DNA from 4 places in the Exiguobacterium sp. s127 genome. Region 1 is predicted to be linked to each of the others. Evidence: riboswitches for the same ligand, from Rfam matches in the RefSeq annotation. Region 1 holds a riboswitch; each other region holds the start of a gene.
What was found. Region 1 has a riboswitch for S-adenosylmethionine ahead of KNP98_RS01440 (methionine ABC transporter ATP-binding protein). Riboswitches for the same ligand answer to the same signal wherever they lie in the genome.
Positions count from the first base shown of each region.

Region 2: another riboswitch for S-adenosylmethionine. It lies ahead of KNP98_RS06765 (Na+/H+ antiporter NhaC family protein); the one in region 1 lies ahead of KNP98_RS01440 (methionine ABC transporter ATP-binding protein).
Region 3: another riboswitch for S-adenosylmethionine. It lies ahead of KNP98_RS07440 (LLM class flavin-dependent oxidoreductase); the one in region 1 lies ahead of KNP98_RS01440 (methionine ABC transporter ATP-binding protein).
Region 4: another riboswitch for S-adenosylmethionine. It lies ahead of ribD (bifunctional diaminohydroxyphosphoribosylaminopyrimidine deaminase/5-amino-6-(5-phosphoribosylamino)uracil reductase RibD); the one in region 1 lies ahead of KNP98_RS01440 (methionine ABC transporter ATP-binding protein).

Region 1 is NZ_JACSMO010000001.1:293,983-301,255, forward strand. It holds gene KNP98_RS01405 (arsenate reductase family protein) at 1-246, shown strand, start outside; gene gcvH (glycine cleavage system protein GcvH) at 311-694, shown strand; gene KNP98_RS01415 (thioredoxin family protein) at 796-1,074, shown strand; gene KNP98_RS01420 (class I SAM-dependent methyltransferase) at 1,624-2,262, shown strand; gene KNP98_RS01425 (S-ribosylhomocysteine lyase) at 2,266-2,730, shown strand; gene KNP98_RS01430 (PLP-dependent cysteine synthase family protein) at 2,727-3,650, shown strand; gene KNP98_RS01435 (bifunctional cystathionine gamma-lyase/homocysteine desulfhydrase) at 3,643-4,809, shown strand; SAM riboswitch class I at 4,869-4,975, shown strand; gene KNP98_RS01440 (methionine ABC transporter ATP-binding protein) at 5,054-6,076, shown strand; gene KNP98_RS01445 (methionine ABC transporter permease) at 6,073-6,738, shown strand; gene KNP98_RS01450 (MetQ/NlpA family ABC transporter substrate-binding protein) at 6,771-7,273, shown strand, end outside.
Region 2 is NZ_JACSMO010000004.1:12,345-19,617, reverse strand. It holds gene KNP98_RS06785 (alanine/glycine:cation symporter family protein) at 1-503, shown strand, start outside; gene KNP98_RS06780 (hypothetical protein) at 672-1,133, shown strand; gene KNP98_RS06775 (aldo/keto reductase) at 1,191-2,003, opposite strand; gene KNP98_RS06770 (hypothetical protein) at 2,162-2,362, shown strand; gene KNP98_RS06765 (Na+/H+ antiporter NhaC family protein) at 2,405-3,712, opposite strand; SAM riboswitch class I at 3,793-3,896, opposite strand; gene KNP98_RS06760 (metal ABC transporter solute-binding protein, Zn/Mn family) at 3,976-4,944, opposite strand; gene KNP98_RS06755 (alpha/beta hydrolase fold domain-containing protein) at 5,114-6,073, shown strand; gene KNP98_RS06750 (histidine phosphatase family protein) at 6,120-6,695, shown strand; gene KNP98_RS06745 (YwpF family protein) at 6,699-7,190, opposite strand.
Region 3 is NZ_JACSMO010000004.1:155,385-162,657, forward strand. It holds gene KNP98_RS07425 (ABC-F family ATP-binding cassette domain-containing protein) at 1-832, shown strand, start outside; gene KNP98_RS07430 (SRPBCC family protein) at 962-1,420, opposite strand; gene KNP98_RS07435 (ATP-grasp domain-containing protein) at 1,525-2,472, opposite strand; gene KNP98_RS07440 (LLM class flavin-dependent oxidoreductase) at 2,469-3,527, opposite strand; SAM riboswitch class I at 3,600-3,704, opposite strand; gene KNP98_RS07445 (DUF975 family protein) at 3,895-4,569, opposite strand; gene KNP98_RS07450 (DUF2325 domain-containing protein) at 4,637-5,905, opposite strand; gene KNP98_RS07455 (DUF817 domain-containing protein) at 5,998-6,777, opposite strand; gene KNP98_RS07460 (YczE/YyaS/YitT family protein) at 6,936-7,273, shown strand, end outside.
Region 4 is NZ_JACSMO010000009.1:64,203-71,475, reverse strand. It holds gene KNP98_RS12045 (putative bifunctional diguanylate cyclase/phosphodiesterase) at 1-1,807, opposite strand, end outside; gene ribH (6,7-dimethyl-8-ribityllumazine synthase) at 2,085-2,546, opposite strand; gene ribB (3,4-dihydroxy-2-butanone-4-phosphate synthase) at 2,548-3,732, opposite strand; gene ribE (riboflavin synthase) at 3,732-4,358, opposite strand; gene ribD (bifunctional diaminohydroxyphosphoribosylaminopyrimidine deaminase/5-amino-6-(5-phosphoribosylamino)uracil reductase RibD) at 4,343-5,401, opposite strand; FMN riboswitch at 5,560-5,704, opposite strand; SAM riboswitch class I at 5,857-5,961, opposite strand; SAM riboswitch class I at 6,177-6,279, shown strand; gene KNP98_RS12020 (alpha/beta hydrolase) at 6,340-7,098, shown strand.

The DNA of each region.
Region 1 (7,273 bases):
CCAAGTGCCGCGACGATTCGTGAACTCCATCAAAAAAGTGGCGAACCGCTGAAAAAATTCTTTAACACGAGTGGTCAATCCTATCGTGCCGCCGGGCTGAAAGATCGCTTACCCGACTTGTCGGAAGAAGAGCAGTATGCTTTGCTCGCAAGTGACGGGATGCTGTTGAAACGTCCAATCGTCACGGACGGGACAGATGTCACACTTGGATTTAAAGAAGAGATGTATCAAGGAAAATGGTATTAAGAAGCCGATTGAATTTGGTATACTAAAACCGTTAGTCCACTATAGAACACAGGGGGAATCGCAAATGAGTCAAGTCAAAGACAATCTACGGTATTCGGAAGAGCATGAATGGGTCGAAGTAACAGGCAACAAAGCACGAATCGGAATCACGGATTTCGCACAGCACGAACTCGGTGATATCGTGTTCGTTGAGCTTCCAGAAGTCGGAGATACGATCTCAATCAACGAGCCATTCGGTTCGGTTGAATCGGTCAAGACGGTTTCAGAGTTGTACGCACCGATTTCAGGGAAAGTCGTTGCAATCAATGAATCACTCTCAGATTCCCCAGAACTCGTTAACGAATCACCATTTGAAGGTGCATGGATGGTTGATATCGAGCTAGAAGATGAGTCGCAAGTTGAAGCATTGATGGATGCTGCGGCATACAAATCAATGATTAACGAGTAATACTTAAGGTAAGGCGGACAGGGGTGAAACGATTTCGTTTCATCGCTGTCCTTTTTTTTGTATACTGGCTTCAGAAGCACTGGATAACAGGAGGGGTCAAGATGAAGGAAGTAACAGAAGTACCAGCAAACGGGTTGTTGTATGTCTATGCACCGATGTGCGGCACATGTGCCATCGCCAGTCGGATGCTCGACGTCGTCGAAGCGACGAAAGACGAGGAATGGATCCAAAAAGCGAATGGCAATTTCATTCCTGAATTTCTAGAGCAGGCGCAAGTCATGAGTGTGCCGGCATTACTCAAAGTAAAGGATCATCAAGTCGTAGAGCGGTTATATGCGTTCCAAAACGTCCAAAATGTCTTTGCGTTTTGTGCAGAATAACAAGAAAAATCATAGGATGATTTTTCTTTATGTTAAATTGTCGGAATATTTACAATAATTCATTGACAATGACAATTTATGAATGGTATATTCATATCAACTTCTAGAAATGCTTTTATAGGAAGTCTGGCAGAGGTATAGAACTTGATGTTTCTCGTATTTAGAACCATTCAATGACATCCTAAATCTTTTTTTCTGTTTCCCCTTAAGTCGTCCCCCAAAGACGAAGCGGTTCAAAAAAGAGATGGTGGATTCGAATGGTCGATCTGACTACTGTGACATCTTGCTTTTATAGTTCGAAAGGGCGCCGTCCTCTGATGTGACGAACGAAGAAGTTCGCATCAGAGCTGGGTTTTCCTTCGTTGCATTTCTAACCACATTATTCGTGTTGTCGGTTCTCCGGCAACGCCTTTTTTTTGTTTCCGAAAGATTTTGAAGCTGTCGCCTTGCTAATCAGAATTGTCCCTGCTACAATGCGATTAAGGAAAAATACTTTAATTCATATCCGATTAGTCGGAATTAAAAGCGGGATGCGGAGGACGAAAAGGCATGACAGTACGTTTCATGGATGTATTTACAGAGTGGGCGTCATCTTACGACGACACAGTAACGGGGCAAGATCCGGAGTACAAAGAAGTCTTTCGCCGTTATGACGAAATATTAGAGACGGTCGCTGAAAAAGCGATGTCACCCGTTGCCGAATTTGGCGCAGGAACAGGCAACTTGACGCAACGTTTGCTTGCGCGTCATGAGCAGGTACTGGCGATTGAACCAAGTCCGGAAATGCGCGACATCTTAATCAATAAAATTCCGACGCTGGCTGTTCAAGATGGTCATTTCTTATCGTTTGAAGCAGCAGAGGCCAAAAGTTTTGTCTCGACTTACGCGTTTCATCATTTGACGGATGAAGAAAAAGGACAGGCCGTCGATTTGATGGCAGCGATTTTACCGGCAGACGGAAAGATCGTCTATGCCGATACGATGTTCGTTTCTGAGACAGCACGTCTAGAAACGATTGAGGAAGCCAGAAATCAAGGGTTCGATAATCTTGCAGAAGATTTAGAACGCGAATTTTATCCACTGATTCCAGTGATGGAACAGATTTTTACGTCACGCGGATTTGACGTGACATTCACACAATACAATCACTTCGTCTGGCTCGTAGAAGCCGAGAAAATGGGGGAATAAATCATGACAATCAAAAAAATGAACGTAGAAAGCTTTAACTTGGACCATACAAAAGTCAAAGCACCATATATTCGTGTAGCAGGCTATAAAGAAGGTAAAGTCGACCAAGTCGTCAAATATGATATTCGTTTCACACAACCGAACGTCGAGCAAATGCCGATGCGTGCGATGCACACACTCGAACATTTACTTGCTGAAAATATCCGCAACTATTCGGACGATGTCATCGATGTTTCGCCAATGGGCTGCCAAACTGGTTTCTACATGGCGATGATGAACTTTGACTCAGTCGAAAAAATGAGTGAACTGGTCGAGAAGACACTGAACGACGTCTTAGCGGCTGAAGTGATTCCGGCACAAAACGAAACACAATGTGGGTTTGCGAGCGCACACGACCTTAAAGGAGCGAAGCACTATGCCGAGAAAATGCTTGCCGGTCGCGACGAATGGGACATCGTCTTCGGATGATCGCGAAGTCAGTCCGCGACCTCGTCGGAAATACGCCACTGTACGAGATTACTTCATTCGATTTGCCTGCTGGTACGCGGATTTTGGCGAAGCTCGAATGGATGAACCCTGGGGGCAGCGTCAAAGACCGCCTCGGTATCCAACTCGTTGATGCCGCAATCGAACAGGGTTACGTGACTCCAGGCGGAACGATCATCGAACCGACTGCCGGCAACACCGGCATCGGTTTGGCGCTCGCCGCTAAAAAATATGACTTACAAGTCATTTGTGTCGTCCCGGAAAAGTTCAGTCAAGAGAAACAGACGTTGATGCGGGCACTCGGCGCGACTGTCGTCAACACGCCGACTGAACTCGATATGCAAGGCGCAATCGATAAGGCAAAGGAACTCGGACAAACGATTCCGAACAGTTATGTGCCACTCCAATTCGAAAACGAAGAAAATTCGGTCACCTATCAGCGGACACTTGGTCCCGAGCTTGTGGCGGAACTTAGTCACATCGACTGGTTCGTCGCCGGATGCGGATCAGGTGGAACGTTTGCCGGAACGACGGCTTTCTTAAAAGAACGCTTCGGGACAAAAGGGGCAATCGTCGAACCGGAAGGCTCCGTCCTCAACGGAGGGCCAGCCGGACCGCATAAAACAGAAGGAATCGGGACAGCCAAATGGCCGAGTCTCGTTTCTCGTGATTTAGTTGATGAAATTCATACGATTTCTGATTCGGATGCTTTTACGAAGGTCCATGAACTGGCGGCACGTGAAGGGTTACTCGTCGGCAGTTCAGCAGGAGCGGCACTCGCCGCGGCGCTCGATATCGCCCAGCGCCATCCGGGAAGTACGATTGTCACCGTCTTCGCAGACAGTGCAGAACGGTATTTGAGCCAACAAATCTTTGAAAAGGTGGACGAGACACATGCGTAAAAAAACAGCGTTGATTCACGGAGGAACGGGTGTAGACAAGGCAACGGGTGCCGTTACACCGCCAATCTATCAAACGAGCACATATAAGCAAGAAAAAATCGGTCAATTAAAAGACGGGTATGAGTACTCGCGCACAGCAAACCCGACGCGGACGAGCATCGAACGATTGATTGCTGATCTTGAAGGAGGCGTCCGTGGATTCGCGTTCGGATCAGGAATGGCGGCGATCCATGCTGTCTTCAATCTGCTTCAGTCTGGCGACCACATCGTCATGACGGACGACGTCTACGGCGGAACGTTCCGCTTGATGCAACGTGTCCTACCGAAGTTCAACATCGAAGTGACATTCGTCGATACGACGGATCTCAGCGCGACGGAAGCGGCGATTCAGGACAACACGAAGATGCTCTACGTCGAGACACCGACGAACCCGTTATTAAAAGTGACGGACATCGAAGCGATCGCAGCCATCACGCGTCGTCACGACTTGAAGCTCGTCGTCGACAACACGTTCGCGACACCATACTTGCAACAACCAATCGCGCTTGGGGCAGATATCGTGCTGCATAGTGCAACGAAATACATCGGCGGACACTCGGACGTCGTCGCAGGGCTTGTCGTCGTCAACGATGATACGCTCGGCGAAGAACTTCACTTCATCCAAAACTCGACGGGTGGAATTCTCGGACCGCAAGACAGCTTCCTGCTTGTCCGTGGTCTGCGGACGCTCGGTATCCGGATGGAAGCGATCGAAGAGACAGCACATGAACTTGTCAGCTTCCTGCAAGCGCAAGACGTCGTCTCGAATATCTTCTACCCGGGGCTCGCATCGCATCCCGGTCATGCGATCCAGCAAAAACAAGCGACTGGTTTCGGCGGGATGATCAGCTTTGATGTCGGTTCAGCTGCAAATGCAGAGAAACTTGTGGAAGCGTCACACTTCTTCACGCTTGCTGAAAGCTTAGGGGCGGTCGAAAGTTTGATTTCCGTTCCGGCACGGATGACACATGCGTCGATTCCGGCAGAACGTCGGGCAGAACTCGGCATCACGGATGGTCTCGTCCGAATCTCGGTCGGACTTGAAGATGCAGAGGATTTGAAAGAAGATTTAACGCATGCTTTCAGTTTGCTCGAAAAAGTTTCTGAAAAAACTGTTTGACAAGCAAAATAACCCCTGCTAATATTCAAAATATATTAAAAACAACTAAATACCGATAACTCTTATCAAGAGTGGTGGAGGGACTGGCCCGATGAAACCCGGCAACCGCGGAATTTATTTCCGAAGTGGTGCTAATTCCAGCAGACGAACGTCTGCAAGATGAGAGCAAATGGTTTTGTGTACTGAAAGTGCGCGCGTTTGCTCTAAAACGTGCGCACTTTTTTTATGTTTAGGAGGGACAGTAGTGATTCGTTTACAGGATGTAGGAAAAATTTATCGCTCGAAGCGCGGCGAAGTCGAAGCTGTCGCAAACGTCGATCTCACGATTGAGCGCGGCGAAATTTTCGGAATAATTGGTTATTCCGGTGCAGGGAAGTCAACGTTGATTCGCCTGCTGAACATGTTAGAAGCACCGACAAGTGGTTCGATTCAAATTGACGGTGTCGAGATGACGACGTTACGACCGAAAGAATTACGCGGCGTCCGGAAAAATGTCTCGATGGTCTTTCAGCACTTCAACTTGCTTTGGTCACGAACGGTTGAAGAAAACATTATGTTCCCGCTCGAACTCGGCGGATATCCGAAAGCACGCCGGAAAGAACGGGTCGCCGAGCTGATTCAACTCGTTGGACTCGACGGTCGCGAAGGCGCTTATCCGTCACAACTATCCGGTGGACAAAAACAACGCGTCGGGATTGCCCGCGCACTGGCATCAAACCCGGACGTCTTATTATGTGACGAGGCGACAAGCGCCCTTGATCCGAAAACGACGGACTCGATCTTAGAGTTACTCGTCGACATCAATAAAAAACTAAAACTGACGATCGTCTTGATCACACACGAGATGCACGTCATTCAAAAAATCTGTCACCGGGTCGCCGTCATGGAGGCCGGAAAAATCGTCGAACAGGGTCCTGTTTCAGAAGTCTTCCGGCATCCGAAACAAGCGATGACAAAAGAATTCGTCAAACAACTGACGTCATCTACAGAAAACGAGTTGACGTTCGCGAAACTCCGTGAGCGCTATCCGACAGGGAAAATCGTCCAGCTGACATTCGTCGGTTCGACAGCAGAAAGTCCGATCCTCGCAGAAGTCATGAAAGATTCGACCTTATTATTTAATATCATCGGCGGGAATGTCGGACAGACGCAAGACGGTGCACTCGGAACGTTGTTCATCCAACTGATTGGTGCGGCACATGAAACACAAGCGGTCATCGCGAAACTCCAAGCGAGTGACGTGGAAGTGGAGGTGGATCACCGATGACGACATTCTTTAACGACATCGATTGGGAAATGGTCTGGACGGCGACTGGCAGTACCGTTTATATGACAGCCGTCGCGGGTCTAGCGACTTTCATACTCGGTTTAATCATTGGTCTGTTGTTGTATGCGACGAATGAAGACTTATTGTTTAAGAATCGGGCACTGTATTCCGTGCTCAGCTTTTTAGTCAACATCTTCCGTTCGATTCCGTTTATTATATTGTTGATTTTATTGATTCCAGTGACGCTCATCATCGTCGGATCGTTCTTAGGACCAACAGCGGCACTTCCGGCACTGATTCTTGGGGCGGCACCGTTTTACGGGCGGATGGTCGAACTGGCACTGCGTGAAGTCGACAAAGGTGTCATCGAAGCAGCGGAATCGATGGGGGCGACGAAGTTCCAAATCATTTATAAAGTGTTGATCCCGGAAGCTCTTCCGGCAATCGTCTCCGGTATCACCGTCACGCTTGTCGCGCTCGTCGGTTACACGGCAATGGCCGGAGTAGTCGGAGGAGGCGGACTCGGGGACATGGCATATATCGAAGGTTTCCAGCGTTCTCAAAACGATGTCATCGCCATCGCGACATTGTTGATTCTCGTCATCGTCTTCATCATTCAAATTATTGGTGACCTGCTCGTAAAAGCAATCGATAAACGATAATACTATTTTAGTTAACTTGGGAGGAATTATTCATGAAACTTTGGAAAAAATTCGTCGGTACAGCAGCAGTATCCGTCTTAGCAGTCAGTCTTGCAGCATGTGGGGAAGAGTCGTCAGGAGACGACGCGAAGACACTTGTCATCGGTGCTTCAAACGTTCCCCATGCTGAAATCCTAGAGCACGTTCAAAAAGAGTATGAAGCAAAAGGCTACAAACTCGAAATCAAAAAGTTCCAAGATTATGTGTTGCCGAACAAGGCACTCGCTGAAAAAGAAATCGATGCAAACTATTTCCAACACGTTCCGTACCTTGAGCAACAGGAAAAAGAGAACAAGTCTTATAAATTTGAAAATGCAGGCGGCGTCCACGTTGAACCGCTCGGTGTTTACTCAAAAAAATATAAGTCGCTTGACGAGTTACCGAAAGGTGCAACGATCTTGACGAGCTCAAACGTCGCGGAGCGTGGACGTGTCTTGACGTTCCTCCAAAACGAAGGCTTAATTAAGTTGAAAGACGGTAAGACGACAGATGCTCA
Region 2 (7,273 bases), on a different contig from region 1:
TCATCCTCGTTAGTGATGTCGCGACGAAAGACGCGAACGGAAAAGCAGTTGCCGGGATCGAACTCGCGCAAAACGCACTCTCGACTCAGGTCGGAGTGTTTGCGACGACGTTCATGGCACTTGCGATCTTCTTGTTCGCATTTAGTTCAATCATCGGAAACTATTATTACGGTGAATCGAACATCAGCTTCATTAATGACAATAAAACACTGATGATGGCTTACCGTGTCATCGTACTCGGGATGATTGTCTTCGGTTCAGTCGTACAGACGGCAGGTCTTGTCTGGGCGCTTGCTGATATTTTCATGGGCTTGATGGCAGTCGTCAACTTGTATGCGATTTTCCGCTTATCTAAAATCGCGAAACTCGCACTTGATGATTACCTCGAACAACGAAAATCCGGAAAAGATCCGCGCTTTTATGCGAATTCGATTCCGAACTTACCAGGTAAAGAATCTCTTGAGGCGTGGGAAACGGACGAATCAAAAGAAAAAGCGATTTAATCAAAAAGAACCGGCATTTTGCTGGTTCTTTTTGCATGTAGACAACGTGCTATCAGAAGGTGAGAGCGTTTTTTTTCGTTGCTTTTTAGTACGCAGATTCTAAAAAAATTACTAAAGCATCGAAAAAATGGGAATAGCTATTAAAGAAACGAAGAAAGGAGAGGGAGGATGGAAAACGTACATTACGTTCGTGTCGCGGATGCCGTTTGGGATTCGTTTGGTGACGACCCGCATATCATCATGGACTGGATTCTTTTTATCCATGAGACGCAGCCGGATTATGAACAGCTATTTGCTCTGGAAGACACGGCAGCCCTCTATCACTTGATGAATCAAATCGATATCTATATCGATCAAGAGACCCATTACAACTTAGGTCGAGCGATTGTCGGTGAAGAGTTGATTGTCAACGAAACACAAGCAGCAATTGTCGGGATTCTCCCTCTTCCGTTAATCATCATCTCAGCAGAAGTCATGCGAAATTTTGATCGTCGGTCACTTGAGACGATTTATGATGAAGCGGGGCAACATGGAGAATTCGACGACGTGTGGGAACAGTTTGCTGATTTACGCGCATACTTCAGCAAGGCTGAAACGACAGAAGAGACGATTCTTATTTATTACGCTTAAAAAAAGACTGCTACGGGATAGGTCCCGTCAGCAGTCTTTCGTGTATCGGTCAGTGGATTAAAAGTCAATTTCGTCAGGGTCCGGTCCGAGGCGGACTTCTGTCGCGAGACGATCGATTTGTTCGAGGTCGTCTGCATCGAGTTGGAAATCAAACACATCGAAGTTTTCAGCAATCCGTTCTGGTGTGACTGATTTCGGAAGCGCAACGATTCCGTTATCGAGGTGCCAACGTAGAACGACTTGTGATGGGCTCTTACCATGTTTTTCAGCAATCTCTTTGAAATCATTGATTTCAAGGAACTTACCTTGCATGAGTGGGCTCCATGCTTCGACTTGAATGCTGTGATCTTGCAAGTACTCATGCAATTCATGCTGTGGAAGTTGTGGATGAAGCTCGACTTGGTTGATCATCGGCGTCATGAGTCCTTCTTCAGCAAGTGTATCGAGATGATGTTCTTTAAAGTTCGATACACCAATCGCCTTGATTTTACCTGCTTCGTAAAGCTCGACCATGGCTTTCCATGCTTCGACATAACCTTCGACCGGCCAGTGAATGAGATAAAGATCGAGATAATCGGTTTCTAGTCGCTCAAGTGACTCAGCGAAAGCCTCTTTCGTCCGTCCGGCACGAATGTCATCGTTCCAAACTTTAGACGTCAAGAAGAGTTCTTCACGTTTCACGCCGCTTTCTTTGATTCCTTTTGCGACACCACGTTCGTTTTTGTAGACGGCAGCCGTATCGATATGACGGTAACCGACGCGAAGTGCTTCTGCGACGGCAGCCGGTGCTTCCGTCTCTTCATCGACTTGCCAGACACCGAACCCGATCTGTGGAATCGTGATACCATTTGAAAGTTTTGCGTATTGCATGTATATACTCCTCCTTCAATGAAACTAGAATATGGATTTGCCTGTTCAGTTTAGCATGAACTTAGCGGAACATCTGTTTTGATGCTCATAAGCAGGGAATATAGAATGGGAAAGAGAAGAAAGTCTACTGATGCATAAACGAAGAGAGGTGTAATATCATGGTGAAATCGATTAAAAAAGTACCAAAAGGAGTTTGGACAAGCATTGCAGCACTATTAGGTGCTCAAGCCACGTTCCTCTTCCTTGGTGCCCGCAAGACAGGACGCAATCCGTGGGTATGGGGGGGAGCAGGACTCGTTCAATTTCCGCTTCCGGCGATTGCCTATTTCATTTTGAATCGTCAAGAAAAACAGAAATAAAGTGAACCCCCGTCGCAGACGAAGCGACGGGGGTTGTTTGTTTTACGACATGTTGTTTTTCTGTGCGGCATCACTCTTCCGGCGTGGGAAGCCGAAGAAGATTGCCAGTGATCCACAAACGAACAGTAAAAATGGATAGAACAAATAAGGAATCAGTTCGGGTGACGCCGTTTTCGTCAATTCAGCGGCAATCAAAAGTTGCGCTCCGTACGGGATGATTCCTTGAACACCACAGGAAAAGAGGTCGAGGATACTGGCTGACTTCTTCCGGTCGATGTCATACGTATCCGCGATTTCAGCAGCGAGCGGACCGGCGACAAGAATCGAAATCGTATTATTTGCTGTTGCGAGATTCGTTGCACTGACGAGGGCAGCCATACTGAACTCAGCTCCCCGGCGTTTCGAAATCTTTCGTGTCAGCGTTTCTTTGAGATAAGCAATTCCACCGTTATAGGTGATCAGGCTGACGAGTCCACCCATCAGCAACGTCAAGATTGAGATTTCTGCCATCCCCATCAATCCGTCAGACATCGCGAGGACAAATCCACTTACTCCGAAACTACCGTCGATCATTCCGATGATGCCTGTCAATAACGTCCCGCCGAGTAAGACGAGAATGACGTTGACACCAAAGAGTGCGAGCGCGATGACGGAAAGATACGGAATCAGCTTATAAAATTCAAATGCTTTCGCTTCGACGACATCTCCGGAACCTGACACGAAAGCGAGTAAGATGACAGTGATGACGGCAGCAGGCAAGACGATTAAAAAGTTCGTTCTGAATTTATCACGCATGTTCGTTTTTTGTGTCCGGACAGCGGCGATTGTCGTATCTGAGATAAACGATAAGTTATCACCGAACATTGCTCCACCGACGACGGCAGCAGCGGCGAGTGCGACATTGACACCCGTCGCGTCATGAATCCCGAGTGCGATCGGTGCAAGGGCAGCGATTGTGCCGGTCGAAGTTCCCATCGCCATCGAGATGAAAGCGGCAATGATGAACAATCCACTCATTAAAAGAGACTGGGGTAGGAAACTGAGTGCAGCGTTGACGGTCGCATCAATGGCTCCGATTGCATTCGCTGTTCCAGAAAATGTGCCAGCGAGTAAAAAGATGAAGACCATGATCATGATGTCCGGATTTCCGGCACCGCGGGCAATCCGCTCGACGGTCTGGTTGATGTCTCCCTTAGATGTCGCAGCAGCAAAAATCAAGGCGATTAAAGCTGCAATCAAGATGGGGAATTTGTAAAAGTCGTTATAGAAGATTCCTGCACCGATGAATAATACAAGGAAAACGAACAAGGGGAACAACGCCCATTTGTTCGGCGTAACCGTTTCGTTCATGTGAATCACTCCATTTCTTCAGCATACAAAAAAAGACCCCTTCGCAAGAAAGAAGGAGGTCTTTACTGAAAAAGACGCTCTTCTTATCTCTCAAGCCATAGCTTGCTGGATTTGGCACAGTACGAATCAATCGTCCGCTGCCGAAACATCATTGGGCCAGTCCCTCCGTTTCTCGCGATAAAAAGAAGTCATTTAGTTGTTTAGTCGTTGTTTAAAACACGTTTATTACCCTAACGTATCTTTTAATGCTTGTCAACTGTACCTTACTGCAGTGCTTGTTTGAGCGTCGTCACGTTTTCGTTCATCAAATCAAAGTACGATTGATCTTGTTGATCTTTTGCGACGGACTCGAGGTTATGAATCGTAATCGATTCGGCACCGATTTCTTTTTGGATGACACGGGCGACCTTTGGCGACACCGTCTCTTCGAAGGCGATATAGTTTAAGTCATGCATCTCTGCTTCCTTGACGATGGCAGCCAGCTGTTTTTGGGACGGTTCGTCAGACGGTGAAATACCGGCAATCGGCAGTTGCGTGAAACCGTAACGTTCCGCCAAGTACCCGTATGCGGCATGCGTGACGAGAAGCTCCTTTTTCGAACCGGAGTCAACAGCTTTTTGTAAATTTTGGTCGAGTTCATCTGCTTGTTTGTTAAAGAGTGCGAGGTTTTTATCAAACGTTTCCTTCCGGTCAGGTGCTTCCTTTGCTAACGCGGTCGTAATCGAGTCAGCCATTTTCTTGGCGTTGTTCGGGTCGAGCCAAACATGCGGATCGTATTGTCCATGATCGTGCGACTCTTCTTCAGCCTCGTGATCATCATGGTCATCGTGTGCGTCTTCTTCGTGCGTATGAAGCGAAGCGGAAGCTTCGAGTAAGTCGATATTTTTACTTGTCTCGACAAAACGAATGGAATTACCGGCTAAACTTTCCTTAATCTTTTCAGAGTACGGCTCAAGGGTTGTGCCGGTAAGTAAAAATAGATCGCCTTTCGCAATCGTCGTCAGTTGCTTCGGAGTCGGCTCATACGAATGCGGGTCGGCGCCAGGGGGAACGATTAATTCGACCTGGACGTCCTTTCCGCCGATTTCTTTGGCGATGGCTGCCGTGGCGAACGTCGACGTATAAATTTGCAATTTACCGTCTTCGTCTGAATTTGAAGTCGATGAGCCGCATGCGGCGAGCAGACTGGCAGTTACTGTCGCGATGGTTAACGCTGGAATGATTTTTTTCATATATGAACCCTCCAAGATAATTAAAACGTAATTGTTCCGATTTGGACTTTCTAACTATATCCGACGGAAATTAAAGCGTCAAGTCGGAATGTTGTGAAGTTCTAGTTCAAAATAAATCGGGTAAGAGAAGAGTAGAAGTGAAATCGGAATGAGCCTTGGAGGTGATGAGGTGAAACGTGAAACAGCATGGTTGATGGGTGGCGCCGCTATTTTGACGACGGCTGCTGCTGGTGCGAGTATTTGGAATAATTATGGAGCCTTACTCAGATGGACGGAGCCGGTCTTGCCGCTTACCGAAAAGCAATTAGCACCACGAAATCTTTTATACAAGACGGTCAATCAGCAGGACTTGACGTTAGATATCTATTATCCGCCGGGAGAAGGGCCGTTTCCGGTCGCGATTTATGCTCATGGCGGCGCATTCGTTCGTGGAAACCGTGATGATGTGTTTAGTTTTGCTCCAATCATCGACCGGTTTTTAGAACTCGGGATTGCCGTTTGCAGCATCGACTATCGTTTATTTGAGGATGGCAGCTACTTTCCGGACAACCTGGAAGATGTTCGAGATGCCTTATGTTTTTTAAATCAACAAGCGGATGAATTACGCATCGCGCGCGGTCGCATGCTTTTATGGGGTGATTCAGCAGGTGGAGCCCTAATGTTGACGACGGCGCTTGCCCCGACTGAATTTATCGGCGAACAGGCGGAGGCGCATCTTCCTTTAATCAGTGGAGTCATCGCCTTGTATCCGCCGACGAATTTTCTGTTGTTTAAATTCATTCAAACCTGGATTGCCCATATCAAGTTTTATGGGGGTGGACGTGAAGAATGGCGACAGTTGATGATGCGTGTCTCCCCGGCGACACATTTAAGTTCCGACTCGCTGCCGATCATGTTGCTGCACGGAAAAAAGGATCCGATTGTCCCGTTTGCTCAAGCACTCCACTTTGTTGAGAAGGGGGCGGATGTCGGGGCGGATGTTCGATTATTCTCTTTCCCGAATGGCACACATTCGCTGGCGAGCTTTGCCCAAACTGAAAATCCACTCAAAATTGAACGTTTGCTCGAACGAATCGAAGCCTTCAGTTGTCAAGTGCTTGTCTTACCGAAACGAGAGGCGCTTCATTAGGAAACATGATACAATCAGTCATATTTCTTTAGAAGGAGACTGCAATATGACGGAAATTTGTTTAGTACGACACGGTCAAACGGACTGGAACTTAAACGAGCGGATTCAAGGACGTGAAGATATACCGCTTAACGAGACCGGTAGAAAACAGGCGGCTCTCAGTGCTGCCTACCTGGCAGAAGAACAGTGGGACGTCTTGATTTCAAGTCCGCTATCGCGAGCTGTCGAAACTGCTGAAATCATTGGTCAATCGATCGGTCTAAGCTTGACGGAAACGGATGAACGGCTTGTCGAGCGCGAATTTGGAACGGCTTCCGGTGAACCGGTCGCCGGAATTTACGAAGCAGTGCAGGCAAATGATGCAGAGCGCGTCCCGGGGCTTGAAACGGAAGCGGAAATTCAACAGCGTGTCTTCAGTGCGGTTGAAGAACTGACAGAAAAATATCGAGGAAAACGCCTCTTAGTCGTCTGCCATTCGCATACGATTAAAGCGGCACTCTCCTCGATTGATGAGACATTCAGTTACCGGACGCCGTTAAAAAATGCATGTGCGAATTACATTCGTTTTTCCGACCGTTATGAGATTGAGCGGATTAATGTAGCGGACCATATCACAATTTGAACATCATCCTTCGACGGTTGCCGGATGTTCTTGTAAGTACTGTTTAAACGTTTCTTTCGCGATGCTCGTGATATGAGCACCACGTTTAGAGCGTCGGTCTTTATATTCTTGAATCAGCTCTTCGCCAGTAAAGTTGTCTTCGACGACTTCACGCAAAATCGATTCGGATAAATCATTTTTCATCATGACCATCTTACCGGTAAAGAGATAAGAGACGCCTTCGCTCAATTGCGTACTTTCATAAGGCGTGACGATCATGGCGGCGGGGTCATTGTCCGGCCGTGAAATCGTGATTTCAATCAAGGCGCGCAGCTTTTTCTCGAACAGTTCTTTCAAAATCGGTTGATCGGTGTCGGTGACGACGATTTCAGCGACCCACTGGGCGGTTTGGTCGGTACTCACCGTCAGCCCATCTTTAATCTGAACGGGGATTGTCGTATCTCGCCCTGATTCATCCATGAGAATACGTAATGTACACAATTTAAAGGTTTTCAAAAAGAACTCCTCCTTTTGTTGTTCGTACGTGATTTTCTTCAGTATAACGTGAGTCTGTCGCCTGCGCGAAACTTTTCGTAACG
Region 3 (7,273 bases), on a different contig from region 1:
ACTTCAAGCCTTCATCGCGCGTTTCAGCTCGAATGCTTCAAAAGCGAAACAAGCGACGTCACGGAAGAAGTTGCTCGATAAAATCACACTTGACGACATCCGTCCGTCATCACGCCGCTATCCGTTCGTCGGTTTCTCACCGGAACGTGAAATCGGAAACGATTTGTTGACGGTTGAAGGTCTCTCGAAGACAATCGATGGCGTCAAAGTCCTCGACAACGTCCGTTTCTCATTAAATAAAACAGACAAAGTGGCATTCATCAGCCAAAGCGATATCGCCATCACAACACTGTTTAAAATTTTAATGGGTGAAATGGAAGCAGACAGCGGGACATTCAAATGGGGTGTTACGACGTCACAATCGTATTTGCCAAAAGACAACTCGGAGTTCTTCGAAGGGTCTGACAAAACGATTCTCGATTGGTTGCGCCAATACTCACCAGCTGATGAAAGTGACACATTCCTCCGTGGTTTCCTCGGTCGGATGCTCTTCTCCGGAGAAGAAGTCATGAAAAAAGCGTCAGTCCTCTCTGGGGGAGAAAAAGTCCGTTGTATGTTATCGAAAGCGATGCTCAGTGGTTCAAACGTCCTCGTCCTTGACGATCCGACGAATCACTTAGACCTCGAATCAATCACAGCACTCAACGATGGCTTGATTGCTTACAAAGGTGCGATGCTCTTCAGCTCGCATGACCATCAGTTCGTCGAAACAATTGCGAACCGCATCATCGAACTCACACCAAACGGAATCGTCGATAAAGAAACGACGTACGATGAGTACCTCAACAACGATTCAATCCAACAACAATTGACTGCGTTATACGCACATTGATTTGTCTACTGTCCTCGTTAATCGGGGGCAGTTTTTTGTAAATACGTTTATATTTTTTTGTTAAGTATCATCTTCCTTACTTAAAAAGGTACACCTATTCTCGCAGTAATCGAGAGTAAGCGTACCTTTTTATTCTTGGATTTGCTTCACTTCTTTTTCGAGCCGCTCGAGAAATCCTTTGACGATTTTCTCGTTTTCACGTTCTCCGCCTAACGATAAGAGACTGCGACCGACGAAGTTGACGCCTTCATTTTTCCCCGTGTAAATCAAACGGCAGCTCGTCGCATCAATTCGCTTCAGCGCAAACGACATCTCAAGGCGAAACATCTTCGCTAACGTAAAACCAATCGTATTTTGTTTATAGTCCGGTTCATTCGTATAAGCGAGATCGGTCACGATGTAGGTTTCAAGACGATTCCCTTGCATGTAGGTTTGCCGGTACGTCGATCCGACGACGCCCGGCTTACGTTCAATCACCTCATGCTGGACGACACCCGGAATGAGTCGTTGCAGTCGATCGTGATCAAACAGATGCCACGCCTGTTCGATTGGAATCGCAAGTACTTTTTCTTCACGCCACGTCACCATGACACCACCTCCTTTTAGTTTAAAAATACCCTGATGTCCGTCGTTCTAACGCTCGACTCCGGCACAATCAGGGTATTTTTCTTACTTCAAGTGGTTTTTGATGTTCACTTCACGGTTTGACGTTCTAACGCATGACCAAGGAATGTTGCGAGTTCCAGCATCCCGAACTTCCCAGCTGCCGCTTCAGCGTCCGAATTGTAATTCGTATTCGTATTGACGTCGTACGTATAAATCGTCCCGTCTGCATCCTTGATGAACTCAATCCCGGCGACCGCGATTTTATTTTCTTGCAGGAACGCTTCATACTGGGCGATGATCGGGTCATCGAACCCGTCGACAATTTGGAATTTCATCGGTGTCTCTGCCGCCTCTTCTCCGACCGGGCAGAACAAATCATCGATGACACAAACATCCGCGGGGCAGAGCTCGAATCCTTCCGACGTATCGACACGGACCGCATAGACGAACTTACCACCGACGAATTCACAACGCGTAATGTAGGGTTCAGGTGCTTGAATGTACTCTTGAATCAACGTGATGCCGTCGACCGGCTCATCGAATGTCGGTCCGTCAAGATACGTCTCGAGTGCTTCAATCGAGTGGAACAATTGAACGCCGAGTCCTTTACCGGCACGATTGTGTTTCGTGATGAACGACGATACTCCGATGTTTTGAGCGGCTTGGACGATTTGATCACGTCCGACGGCTGCCGTCGTTTTCGGAACACGGATACCTGCTTTTCGTAAGGCGGTGTATTGGTTGACCTTACTGACCTCGAGTCGTAACGCACGGGTTCCGTTGAAAACGGTCCGGTCATGTTCTTCGAGCCAAGCGAGGAACCCTTCCGTCAATTCTGGTGCATAGCGGTGCCCGCGCGTATGGGACGAGGCACTCATCCGGCTGTAAAAAACGCCTTCCGGTGGTGTTTCATCGAGTGGGACGACCCCTTCGTTGAGGTGCCACTGTTCATACGGTAAGTTGAGTTCCTCGAGTCGCTTGATTAAATGATCCGTCCATTCCTGATTTTCGTGTAAGATATGAATTTTCGTCATTTTAGTTGACCTACCTTTCGTTTCGCTTCGACGCGTGGCATGACCTCGCGGGCAAAGCGTTCCATTTCTTCGAGTTGCGGAGAAAATTGAAGCAAGAGCAATGTCACGCCGACTGCTTCAAATTCAAGAATCCGTTCTGCGATTTGATCCGGCGTCCCAATCAAGTTCGGACGCAGTCCCCGGTTTGAGACCGAATAGTCATTTCGTTTGACCTGTTGTTCGAGTTGCGATTTACTGACGAAGTCGTCATACCCGGCATATCCGGCACCGTCTTCTTTAACGTTCGTAATCCGGTGCCATTCTTCGAGCGCCGCTTCTTCCGTCTCGCGACAGATGATGTAGGCCGCCAGTCCGAAACTCGCAAGCGGCTGCTTCCCGGTCGCCGCGCGGCGGGTTTTCATATCCGTAATTTTCGTCGCGACTTCATCGACCGTTCCTCCATGCATGACATAGGCATCACAGTGATTGACGATCGTCTGTTTCCCCGTCTCACTCTCACCACCAGCGTAGAGCTTGATTCCGGGACGCTGAACGGGTTTCGGGTGAAGCTCTGCCCGTTCCAGCTGATAGTACGCCCCATCAAAACTATAGGGTGATGCGTCCGCCCATAATCCTTTCATGACCGTCACGAATTCTTCCGTCCGGGCATATCGTTCGTCATGGGCTGTAAAAATCCCATTGTATTGACGGGCTTCTTCCTCCCACCAGGCCGAGACGACGTTGAGCGTAAAACGTCCGTTACTCAACTGATCGAGGTTCGCCGCCATTTTTGCTGTCGTCGCCGGATTATGAAAACCGGGCCGGACGGCTGTCATGATTTCCAACCGTTCCGTTGTCGCCGCAATCGCCGCTGCCGTCGTCCACGCCTCAAGACTCGGTTCGGCTATTCCTTTAATGTCGTTTAAGTTCAATTCTGCAATCAATGTCGTAGAAAAGCCAATCCGTTCTGCCGTCTGTGCGACTTGTTTCGCATAATCGAATGTCGCTGGCATTTGTTCCTCCTCGACGTTTCGTAACCAACCCCCGAAGATTGGTAACCAAAATCCGTATTCCATCCCCTGTGCCCCCTTTTTGCATAAAAAATCGCTCTTTTCGTTTAGAAAAGAGCGACGAATATCTACTGTCGGCTCTTATCTTCAAAGGAATAAATTCCTCTTGGAAGTAGCACCTTCCGCTCATGCGGGGTTGCTGAAGTGTCGTCGGGCCAGTCCCTCGACTTCTCGTGATAAGAATAATTGAAATTAGCGTACATCTTTTAGCAGAGTAAAGCAACCTTTAAACCTTCTTTTCCTATCGGAATTAAAAAACATTTGGAAAATCACTCTGTTTCTTGATACTTCTTTGTCTAGAAGCTAAAAACAGGAATTGCACATCGGTTTAAGATGGCAATCCCTGCTTTGTATGGTGCTGTTCAAAATCAATTCATTCTGGTGATACGAACGGTGAGTCATTGTGATTTGCATCCATCATGGCTGTCCGGTGACCAGTCGTCGAAACTTCTTCCCCACGCACGCGATCGTAGAACTTCGCGATTGTGACGCTGAAGTACGGGCCAATCCAGAGGAAACCGATTCCGATCGTAACAATTCCGAGCAAGAACCAACCGATGAACGAAAGGACGAGGAAAAACGCCTCTTTTTTGTGTCCATCCATCATTTGGCGTGAACGTGTAATGGCATCAAGGATGCCAATCGATGGTTCGTCCCGAATGATGTAATACGTCAACATGTAAGAGAATGACTTAATGATTCCTGGAATGATGAAAAGTAAGAACCATAGCCCTAAGAAAAAGGTTTGGACGATTGACACTCCAATGGCTTTCAAGAACATTTTGTACGGCTCAAACAAATCGGCGACTTTCGTCTGCTCGTCTCGGGCGACAGATAGGGCGAGCCATGACCATCCCATTGCAACCGGTAAGGTCAACACCGTCAAGAGCATACCAATCAAGTCGATAAATTGGAAATCCTCTTCGGGTGAGGACGCAAATCCGTTCGGAACGCCTTGAATGATTAAGAACAACAACATCATTAATGCCATGAAGCCCCATCGTCCCTGCAACGACTCGCGCGCTGCTAATTTTAATTGTTTTGACATCGAAAGATCCTCCTCAAAAATAAGTGCTACCTTTCTTTACGGTTTATTTTTGAGGAGGTTTCACTTTTTAACGCTCGTCTTTTAGTAAACGTTGGACCATTGCTTTTTCAAGTTGTTGCTGGCACGCCGTATACAAAGAGCGTCGTCCATCGAGTCGTTCAATCGCAAACGGAATATCGTGCTTTTTTGCTTGCACGAGGACATGTGCCGCTGCTGCGTGGGAGACGCGACTTTTGATGACGACAATCGCATCTGTCTTTTTCGCGAGACAGGCAATTTTTTTCGCAGCTTGGGCATCACCGCCAAGATGGATTAATTCGACTCCCGTCTCCGCAAAGAAGTCGCGGTAGACGGCGCGCTGTTGCTCATTACCGACGATGACGAGACGCATGCCGTCGTAGGAAGCAAAATCGAGTGCCGTTTTATCGACGAATTCGATTGGTTGACCTGGTAATGTCGTCGTATCGAGACGTTCGAGTTGCTGGACTTTCTTTTCCCGGAGGCGCCGCTCTTTTTTGACTTTCTTCGCCTTCGGTTTCCGTTGCATCATCTTGTCGTAGCGTCCTGTTTTCGCCTGTTTGTTTGCAGGTGACGCAGTGGCGGACTCGGGCGAACCACTCGATACGTCGCGTGCCGGTAATTCCGTCATGGTCGGTACTTCGTAATGAAATGCGTGTTTCCAGACAATCGTCAATGTCTCCGGATGACCTTTCCACATGACGAGGTCGACGAGTTGACCTGCTTTCAGTTGGAAGAACCGCATGTCTTCGAGTGGTGTCGTGTAATAGAACGGTTTTCCCGTCTCATCTTGCAGTGGACCGTCAATCGTTGCTTCGATGATGCCATGGTTCTTGACGATACACTTTTCAAAAACGATTCGCTCTGCAAGTGGTTTTACTTGATCCGTCGCGACGACGGCTAAGATTTCAAGCGACGTCCGGCGCTCATCTTGATGTAGGACTTGGACACGGACTTCCATCCCATGCTCCAGGTTCCAGTCACGGATTTCTGTTTCTGAGACATGACTGTTTGGCCATTCCCGTAACGAGCCGCCCTTTAATTGCCGTTCGAACGTATAGGAATACCGTTGTTCGACAATCCGTTCAACTTCTTCCTTCCGTTCCTGGATCATTTTGATCGGGAGGCTAGATGGTGTTTCCGGACGTTCTACTAGTTTCGTCGTTGTTTGACGTGGCGCGTAGTACTGCGACAGCTGGACCCATTCATCGATTCCGTTGATTTCTTCAAGTAACAAACCCCAGTCGTCTGCTGTCTCGACGATGTTCAGTTTGCTTGTAACTAACTCCTTCGCTCGTTCGATTACGTGATGCATCATGTTAAAAACCCCTTTGCTATTTTTTCCAACTATAGCAAGGTCATGATGCTTCACCCGCGCAAAAAAACAACCTGGTATTTTTTTGTTATGGGTTACGATTTAACTTCGACTGCGGAGTCGCCACTTCGGTATTTTTCGACGACGACAATCAAGACGGTAATGATGACGAGTAAGAACCAAGACGATAATTTGCCAAAATCGACAAGTGCCCACCCCTCTTGCTGATGCGGATAGACCCAGCCCTTAAAAAAGGTGACGATGTTTTCCGCCAGCCAAATGAACCAGGCAATTAGTAAAAATGATAAGACAAGCGGGAGACGGTAAACCGTATCCTCTAGTCGGAAGTAGACCCACGATTTAAAGAAGACGACGATGACGAGTCCCATCAAGAACCACCGTAAATCGAGCATCCAGTGGTGCGTAAAAAAGTTTAAGTAAATCAAACTCCCGACAGCAAGTGCGAGGGTCGGACGTGGAAAGGACGTAAACCGAAGATCAAGTCGCCGAAACGCCTGACAGATGTAACTCGCGACACTGGCATACATGAAGCCCGCATAGAGCGGAACACCCAGCACCTTCGAAAATGCGTCTTCCGGATAACTCCATGAACCGACATGGACTTTAAACAGCTCAAGTCCTAACCCGATGACGTGAAAAATAAGAATCAGCTTGAACTCTTCTTTCGTCTCATAACGGGTCACGAGTAAAGCGACTTGGACGAACAGACACCACAGTAACAGGATGTCATAACGGGCAATCGGTTCACTCGGCAAATAACGTGACAAGGCGAGTGCAGCAAAGATGGCTACTGGAAAGATACAACAGAGCGCTTCAAGATATGTAAAACGGATGAGATGGCGGATCAATCGCATCGACGTCCCTCCTCTTCTTTCTTTAAGTATACGAGACGTTCGCCGTACCTCCCTCCTTCTCAAGTTGGACATTCGACAATTTGTTGCTTCTGCTTTAGTCCACGAACGTGATACAGTTAACGAATACGTATCTTATTGAATCGAGGTGACACGCAACGATGTTCAAACGTTTCCATACGTCCTGGTTGCTGCGCGCAACGTTGAAGTGGTTCTTATTTTTAAGCGGTCTCTTTTTACTCGCCGTCGGTTCCTCCATCATGATCACCGCTAACCTCGGTGTCTCGACTTGGGATGTCCTGCATCTCGGTCTTCAAAACAAAACACCTTTGTCAGTCGGGACGGTCATTCTTCTCGTCGGTCTGCTGCTCGTCCTCGTCAAATACTTACTCGACCGGATTCGACCGCAAGTCGGGACACTCGTCAATGCAATTTTCGTCGGTGTCTTCATGAACCTCGTACTTGGTTCTCATTTGCTTCCGTCGTTTTCAGCTGTCTG
Region 4 (7,273 bases), on a different contig from region 1:
AATCCGCTTGTTTTAATAACGTCACGACATGTTTCGGTTCCGTTCTTTGATGGCGAACTACTCCGATGCTCGGGCTCGAGACGACTTCAAGTCCTTCAATATTGTACGGTATGCTCAACTGGTTAAGAAGGCGCCCGGTCCGGGTTCTCGCCCCTTCTTCCGACACGATATGACGGAGAATGACCGTGAATTCATCGCCCCCTTGTCGGGCGACGACGTCTTCGATTTCTGTCGCGCGGCGTAAGCGTTCTGCGACTTGAATCAGCAATTGATCGCCGATGTGATGTCCAAACGAGTCATTCACGAGTTTAAAATCGTTTAAGTCGATGAAGCAAAGAATGATCGTTTCTTGACTTTGTTCTTGCTCGACTAAATGATGTAACATCTCTTCGAAGTACTTTCGATTGACCGCTTTCGTCAAATGGTCATAGTACGCAAGCTGATGGATTTTCAATTCATTTTTCCGCATGTCTGTGATATCACGACCGATGCCGAACAAACCAACAAGTCGTTTTCGGACACGAATCGGAATTGTCGTCACGCTGAGCAGGACATTGTTGCCACCTTCCTTTCGAAACACCGTCTCGAATTGTTCAGCGCTCATCTTATCTTGATCCGCCATGGCAGAAGTGCCTTGTCCAAGCAATTGATCGTACGACCGACCAATCAACTCGCTCTCACAATGTTCCGTCAGTTTTTCGAATGATGGGTTCGCACTTTCAATTTGTCCTTTCAAATCAAGAGAATAAACGGCATCCGGATGATACGTAAAGAGTGATTCATAACGTTCCTTACTCTCTTCCAACTCATCCGCCTTATGGTGGATTTCTTGAATCAATTGATGGTTACTTAAAATCATTAAAATTTGCCGGACTAAAATTAAGAGAATCGTCACCCCGCAACCAATCATCAATCCATTTAAGGCATCTCCCCGTTGCGCATAAAACAGCATTGTTGAGAACAATAGAAGTACGAGGAAATACGGTAAAAACAATCGCCCGAGATGCAAGGATTGCCTTTCTTCCTGATCGACTCGGATATGTTCCATCGTCACTTCTCCCGCATGACCGGAAATCGCGACTAACAATAAACTTAAAATGAATAACGGATCAATCGCTGCGGTGTTCTCATACCCATGGATGGTCGTCATATATAGAAAAAGGGTATCGGCGATAATCTGAATTAATATTCCGATTAACAAAAAGGAGAAACAGGTCGGTCGTGTGACAGTTTGTCGTTTTTCGATTAAGAAGTAGATGCTGATGACACAAAACAGCAATACGACATCATTCATCGGATACGCGAACGCGACGAAGTTTTCCGCTGTCGACGCTTGCCCATCCGCTAAAGAAGGACGAACCAAGAAAAACCAGCTGTATGTCACAGCGACAGTCATGACGATTAAAATATCAAACACGAATCGAATCAATTGATGTTTCGTCACGTATTTTCGAATCAAATGAAGAAATGCCATAAAGAAAAAGAACGATTGCAACATATAAAAAGGGTCCGGCAGACCGGGAAAAGGAACGGCAACCTGTTGGATATTTTCATAAGACATCCAAATCAGTTCCGCAATCAGATAACTTCCTGTTCCGAAAGCAAGATAGAGAAAAAACCGGCCTTGGTCCCGGCCATTCGTTCGATATGTGTGCAGTAAGAATAATGTTGCAGCTATACAGCCTATGATAGAAAAAATGTTATTTCCCCACGATGCCAGTTCCGGTCGATCGGCATAAAACCAGATCCAACTATAATAGCTCAAACTAAATAAAAGAACGCCGTATACGTAATGAATCCGCTTCATGTTCATTCGCCCCCCTTTCTTCCAAACCTCTAAGTTTTCCGTACTTTTATTATTATACGGTGGTTATACCATCCCGTGTATCCGTGACCATGAATTATTGATAAAAACCAAAAAAATTTCTATCGCATGTAAGAGGGGCGCGACCTCAAAAAGGAATCGCTCATTTCACGCGCTTTCCTGCAGGAGTCGCGTGAAACGAGTGATTCCTTTTGAACGATTTAACAGGTGGCGAATTGACCTTTACGTCCGTCCCCGTTTTACATCCGATAGAGAAACATTACTGAAAGCTGCGTAACAAGTTCGCCATCTCGATGGCAGAGACCGCCGACTCATACCCTTTGTTCCCTGCTTTCGTGCCGGCCCGTTCGACCGCTTGTTCAATCGAGTCCGTCGTCAATACACCGAAGATGATCGGAACACCCGTCTCACGCGACGCACCGGCAACACCTTTCGCGACTTCATTGCAGACATAATCGTAATGCGACGTCGCACCGCGGATGACGGCACCGAGTGTGATGATGGCATCATACTTACCGCTTTTCGCCAGTTTCTCCGCGACGAGCGGAATCTCGAATGCGCCCGGCACCCACGCCGTATCGACGCTATCCGCTTCGACACCGTGACGACGGAAGGCATCGTTTGCTCCTCCGACTAATTTAGAAGTGATCAATTCATTGAACCGTGCCGCGACGATCGCAACCCGGAGTCCTTCGCCCGTTAAAAATCCTTCGTATACCATCTTATTTTCCTCCTTCGAGATCGAGCAGATGCCCGAGCTTCGTCTGTTTGGTTTTGAGATACTGGTGGTTTTCTAAACTTGCCGGTACTTCATGCGGAACCCGCTCAAGCACAGTGATGCCGTACGTTTCGAGCGCTTGCTGTTTATCCGGGTTATTCGTCATCAAACGGATTTTCGTGACACCGAGGTCCTGAAGCATCGCTGCTGCGACGGCGTAGTCGCGTAAGTCGGCTGCAAATCCGAGCGCATGGTTCGCCTCGACCGTATCAAGTCCTTGTTCTTGGAGCTCATAGGCTTTCAGCTTCGCCATCAGACCAATCCCCCGCCCTTCTTGCCGCAAGTAGAGGACAGCGCCGCCTTCCTGTTCAATCCGGTCGAGCGCCGCGTCGAGTTGCGGACCGCAGTCACACCGTTTTGATCCGAAGACGTCACCCGTCAGACATTCGGAATGAACGCGGACGAGCATCCCGTCTTCTGCTTCACCTGATAGCACCGTGACATGTTCCTTGGCGTCAGGTGTCGTATAACCAAGCATCCGAAACGCCCCGTGCGTCGTCGGTAACAAGACTTCCGCTTCACGGCGGACAGAGCGCTCGAGATAGCGGATGAGAGCATCGATCGTAATCATTTTTAAATCATGTTCTGCTTTATACGTCACTAAATCATCAACCCGTGCCATCGTCCCGTCGTCTAAAATGATTTCACAGATGACGGCCGCTTCGGCGCTTCCCGCGAGCCGTGCCAAATCAATCCCTGCTTCCGTATGACCACGCCGGACGCGGACGCCGCCTTCGTTTGCGATCAACGGAAAGATGTGTCCGGGACGCTTGAACTGCTTTGGACCATCCGTCAACATCCGCTGAATCGTCATTGCCCGTTCCGCTGCACTGATGCCGGTTTTCGCATCTTCATGATCAATACTGATCGTAAAAGCCGTTCCGTGCGGATCCGTGTTGACATCTGTCATCGGCCGGAGCTCGAGTCGTGTTGCGATATCCGGACTGACCGGGACACAGACGAGTCCTTTGCCGTAAGTGATCATGAAGTTAATCATCTCGGGTGTCGCATGTTCCGCAAGTAACACGAGATCCCCTTCGTTCTCACGGTTTTCATCGTCACAGACGATAATCGGTCGTCCGCGTTTTAAGTCATCCACTGCTTCTTCAATCGAATCAAATCCGTTCATCATGCTTCGCCTCCTAAAAATGCCGACCAGTCCGTCTTCGCATCCTTCTGCGTAAAGTGATAGAGATGTTTCGCCATCAAGTCACATTCGATATTGACGAGGGCACCCGTCTGCAAGCGATCGAACGTCGTGACTTGGCGTGAATGGGGAATCAATGAAATCGTCACCGCATCGTTTCCGACATGTTGCAGCGTCAGGCTCGTCCCATTGATTGCAATCGATCCTTTCGGAATACAGTACTTGCTCCAGTCGCCTGCCTCAAAACGGTATTCCATCGCTTCACCGTCCGGTCGCCGGCTGAGAAACCGAGCCGTTCCGTCGATATGCCCGCTGACGAAGTGACCACCGAACCGTCCATTCGCCGGCATCGCGCGTTCGAGCTGAACGGCTGTCCCGACCCGTAACGTCTGAAGCGACGTCGCTCGGATCGTCTCATGGACGGCATCGGCCGTGAATCCGCTCTTCGTCATCGCCGTCACCGTCAAACAAATCCCATCAACGGCAATGCTGTCGCCAATCTTTGTTCCGTCAAGCACTGCTGTCGCTTCAATTTCGAGCGCCAGCCCGTTCGGACGGGGGACTTTCCGTTTTATTGTGCCGAGTTCTTCAATCAATCCGGTAAACATGTCATCCTCTCCTTTCGTACATACTGGAGATGGACGTCCTGTCCGATTTGGTTCATTTTCACTAAATCAAAACGGTCTTCGATGTCCTGTTCCGTCGTCAGAGACTTGGTCCCACAGAAGAGGGACGGTGCCTGATAGAGTTCGATCGTATCCACGAGATCCGCTTCTAAAAATGCGGATTGAATCGTGGGACCACCTTCAATCAACAGACTGCGAATACCTTGTTCATATAAAAGTTCGAGGATTTGGTCCGGTGTCGCATACGTCCCGACGAAAACCGTCACGTTCGCCCGTTCGCTTGTTCGTGGCTGTTCCGTCAGCCAGTACGTCGGATTCAAGCCATCGTTTAAGACTTGGAATGTTTCAGTCAGGCGCCCGCGGCGATCGACAATGACACGGACCGGTTCGATGCCGGTCGAACTGCGCAACGTCAGTGCCGGGTCATCGATGATCACCGTGTCGCTTCCGACGAGAATCGCGTCGTGTATCCCGCGTAACTGCCGTCCGTCAGCACGTGCCGCTTCCGAAGTGATAAAGCGTTGTTCACCCGTCGCAATCGTCCCGTTCATCGTTTGGGCGACTTTCACTGTGACATGCGGACGTTTTCGTTCAATCGCCGTCCAAAATGGTTCATACAGTGCCACTGCCTCGTCTTTTAGTAGACCGACTTCGACGTCAATCCCCGCCTGACGGAGACGTGTGATACCGCTTCCTGCGACGAGCGCGTGGCGGTCCTCTGTCGCGATAAAAACACGATTGATTCCTGCTTCGAGGATTGCTTCCGTACACGGCGGTGTTTTGCCGTGATGATTGCACGGTTCGAGTGTCACGTAGAGATCGGCTCCGCGTGCTGCTTCACCTGCCATGAGGAGCGCTTCGACTTCGGCATGGGGTCCTCCCGCATAACGGTGGGCCCCAAAACCAACAATCCGCCCCTGTTTGACGATGACGCAGCCGACACTCGGATTCGGGCTCGTTTGACCGTTTAACATGTGTGCTAGTTGCATCGCATAACTCATGAATGTTTCCATTAATGTTTCCATTTTTTCCGCTCCTTTCAATAAAAAAGACGCCTCCTGTAAAAGGGGCGTCGTGATTGAAGGATTGACGAAATAAGCGTCTCGCGTTTCTGTTTTTACACATACAGAAACAGACCTTTCCCTGAAAACATTTTTTCAGAAAATGGCAGCAAGCGCATTGTTTCGTCCTTCTCCCATCCGGACTTTACCGTCGGCCCTGGAGTCTCACCAAGTCAGCCACAGTGCGTACACTGCAGGTCGCGGGCTCATCGATTTATCAATCGCATCACCGCCGGTTGGGATTTTCACCCTACCCCGAAGAACTGGTTATTGAGTTATACAGCTCAAGACTAGCACAGGTCATTCTAAAATACAAAATGAATTGTATTTCATTCTCTTTTTTTAGGAAAACATCAAAAAAAGGACCCTTCTCTTAAAAGAAAAGGATCCTTCCATCTGCACTAAGGCAGAATCCGCTCCGCTCATCTTTCAGACAAACGTCTGACGGAATTGGCACAGTACGACGTAAGAAGTCTGTTGCCGAGGTTTCGTAGGGCCAGTCCCTCCACCTCTCTCGATAAGTGCTACGGTATGAAGTTCATATGTGTGATGTTTCAAGTCGTTCTTATGTCGTGAATCTAATGCTTACACTACGGGGATTCCTTTCTCAAGTCAACCATATTTTCAAAATTAAACCAAATTACCCAGTTTATCAATTTCGACTTCTTTTTGACTTCTTGACAACGTATTTCAATCAATGCTATCCTCTTCACAATGATTATTCCGACAATTCCTATACGATATATCAAGAGTGGGCGAGAGATCTGGCTCTACGAACCCACGGCAACCTGCAACATGCAAGGTGCTCCGACCAGCAAAGCCGATGCTTTGGATGATACTTACGAGAATCTCGTAGTGCGCCTAAAGCACTACGAGTTTTTTAATAGAAGGAGGAACCCTTTATGAATTCATCATCACTCGTCCTGTTTGGCGCAGAAGCTTTTTTGATTGAACGAGGTCCAATCGGTATTTTACTGTCTCACGGTTTTAACGCAACCCCTCAAAGCGTCCGTACTGTCGGAGAGCAGTTTGCCGCTCAAGGGTTTACCGTGTATGCCCCGCGTCTCGACGGACACGGGACGAGCATCCGTGATTTCGAAGCGTCGACTGCTGAAGATTGGAAACAAAGCCTCCGCCAAGGGTTCGACGTCTTAACCAATCATTGTTCGTCCATTTTCATCGCCGGACAATCGATGGGTGCGACACTTGCCCTTGCACTCGTCGCGGAAGGATTACCTGCTGACGGATTGATTACGATCAATGCAGCGTTAGCGATTCCTGCCTATGAAGCATTATCTTTTGAAGACTGTCCACGCTACTTAAAAGAAAGTACCCCAGACATTAAACGTGAAGCGTTTGAAATCATCTATGACCAGGTCCCTGTCGTCTGCGCATCGGAACTTTTGACCTTGATTGACCAGACACGTCCACTCTTACCAGCCATCGAGATTCCAACACTTATTTTATATTCTGCCGAAGACCATGTCGTCCCGCCTGAAAGTTCGGATTACCTTTATCAAGTCATCGGTTCGACGGACAAACGGAGCTATTGCCTGCTTGACTCCTATCATGTCGCGACCCTCGATTATGATCAAGAAACGATTGTCCGCGAGGCAACACACTTTGTACACCAATATAGTCGTTTGACCCACACCGGTTGATGTCTTTCCTGCGCAAAAGCAAGGGATGAAGACTGTTTCGATGCGTGTTTCAAGCATCGACTAAGCCGTCCAGAACAATATGAATGCGCAAAAAAAATGGCCGATGCTCCCTTGAAACGATGGGAGTATCGGCCATTTGATTGATGCGGTCCTGACTGATGAATCAGTCCTTCGT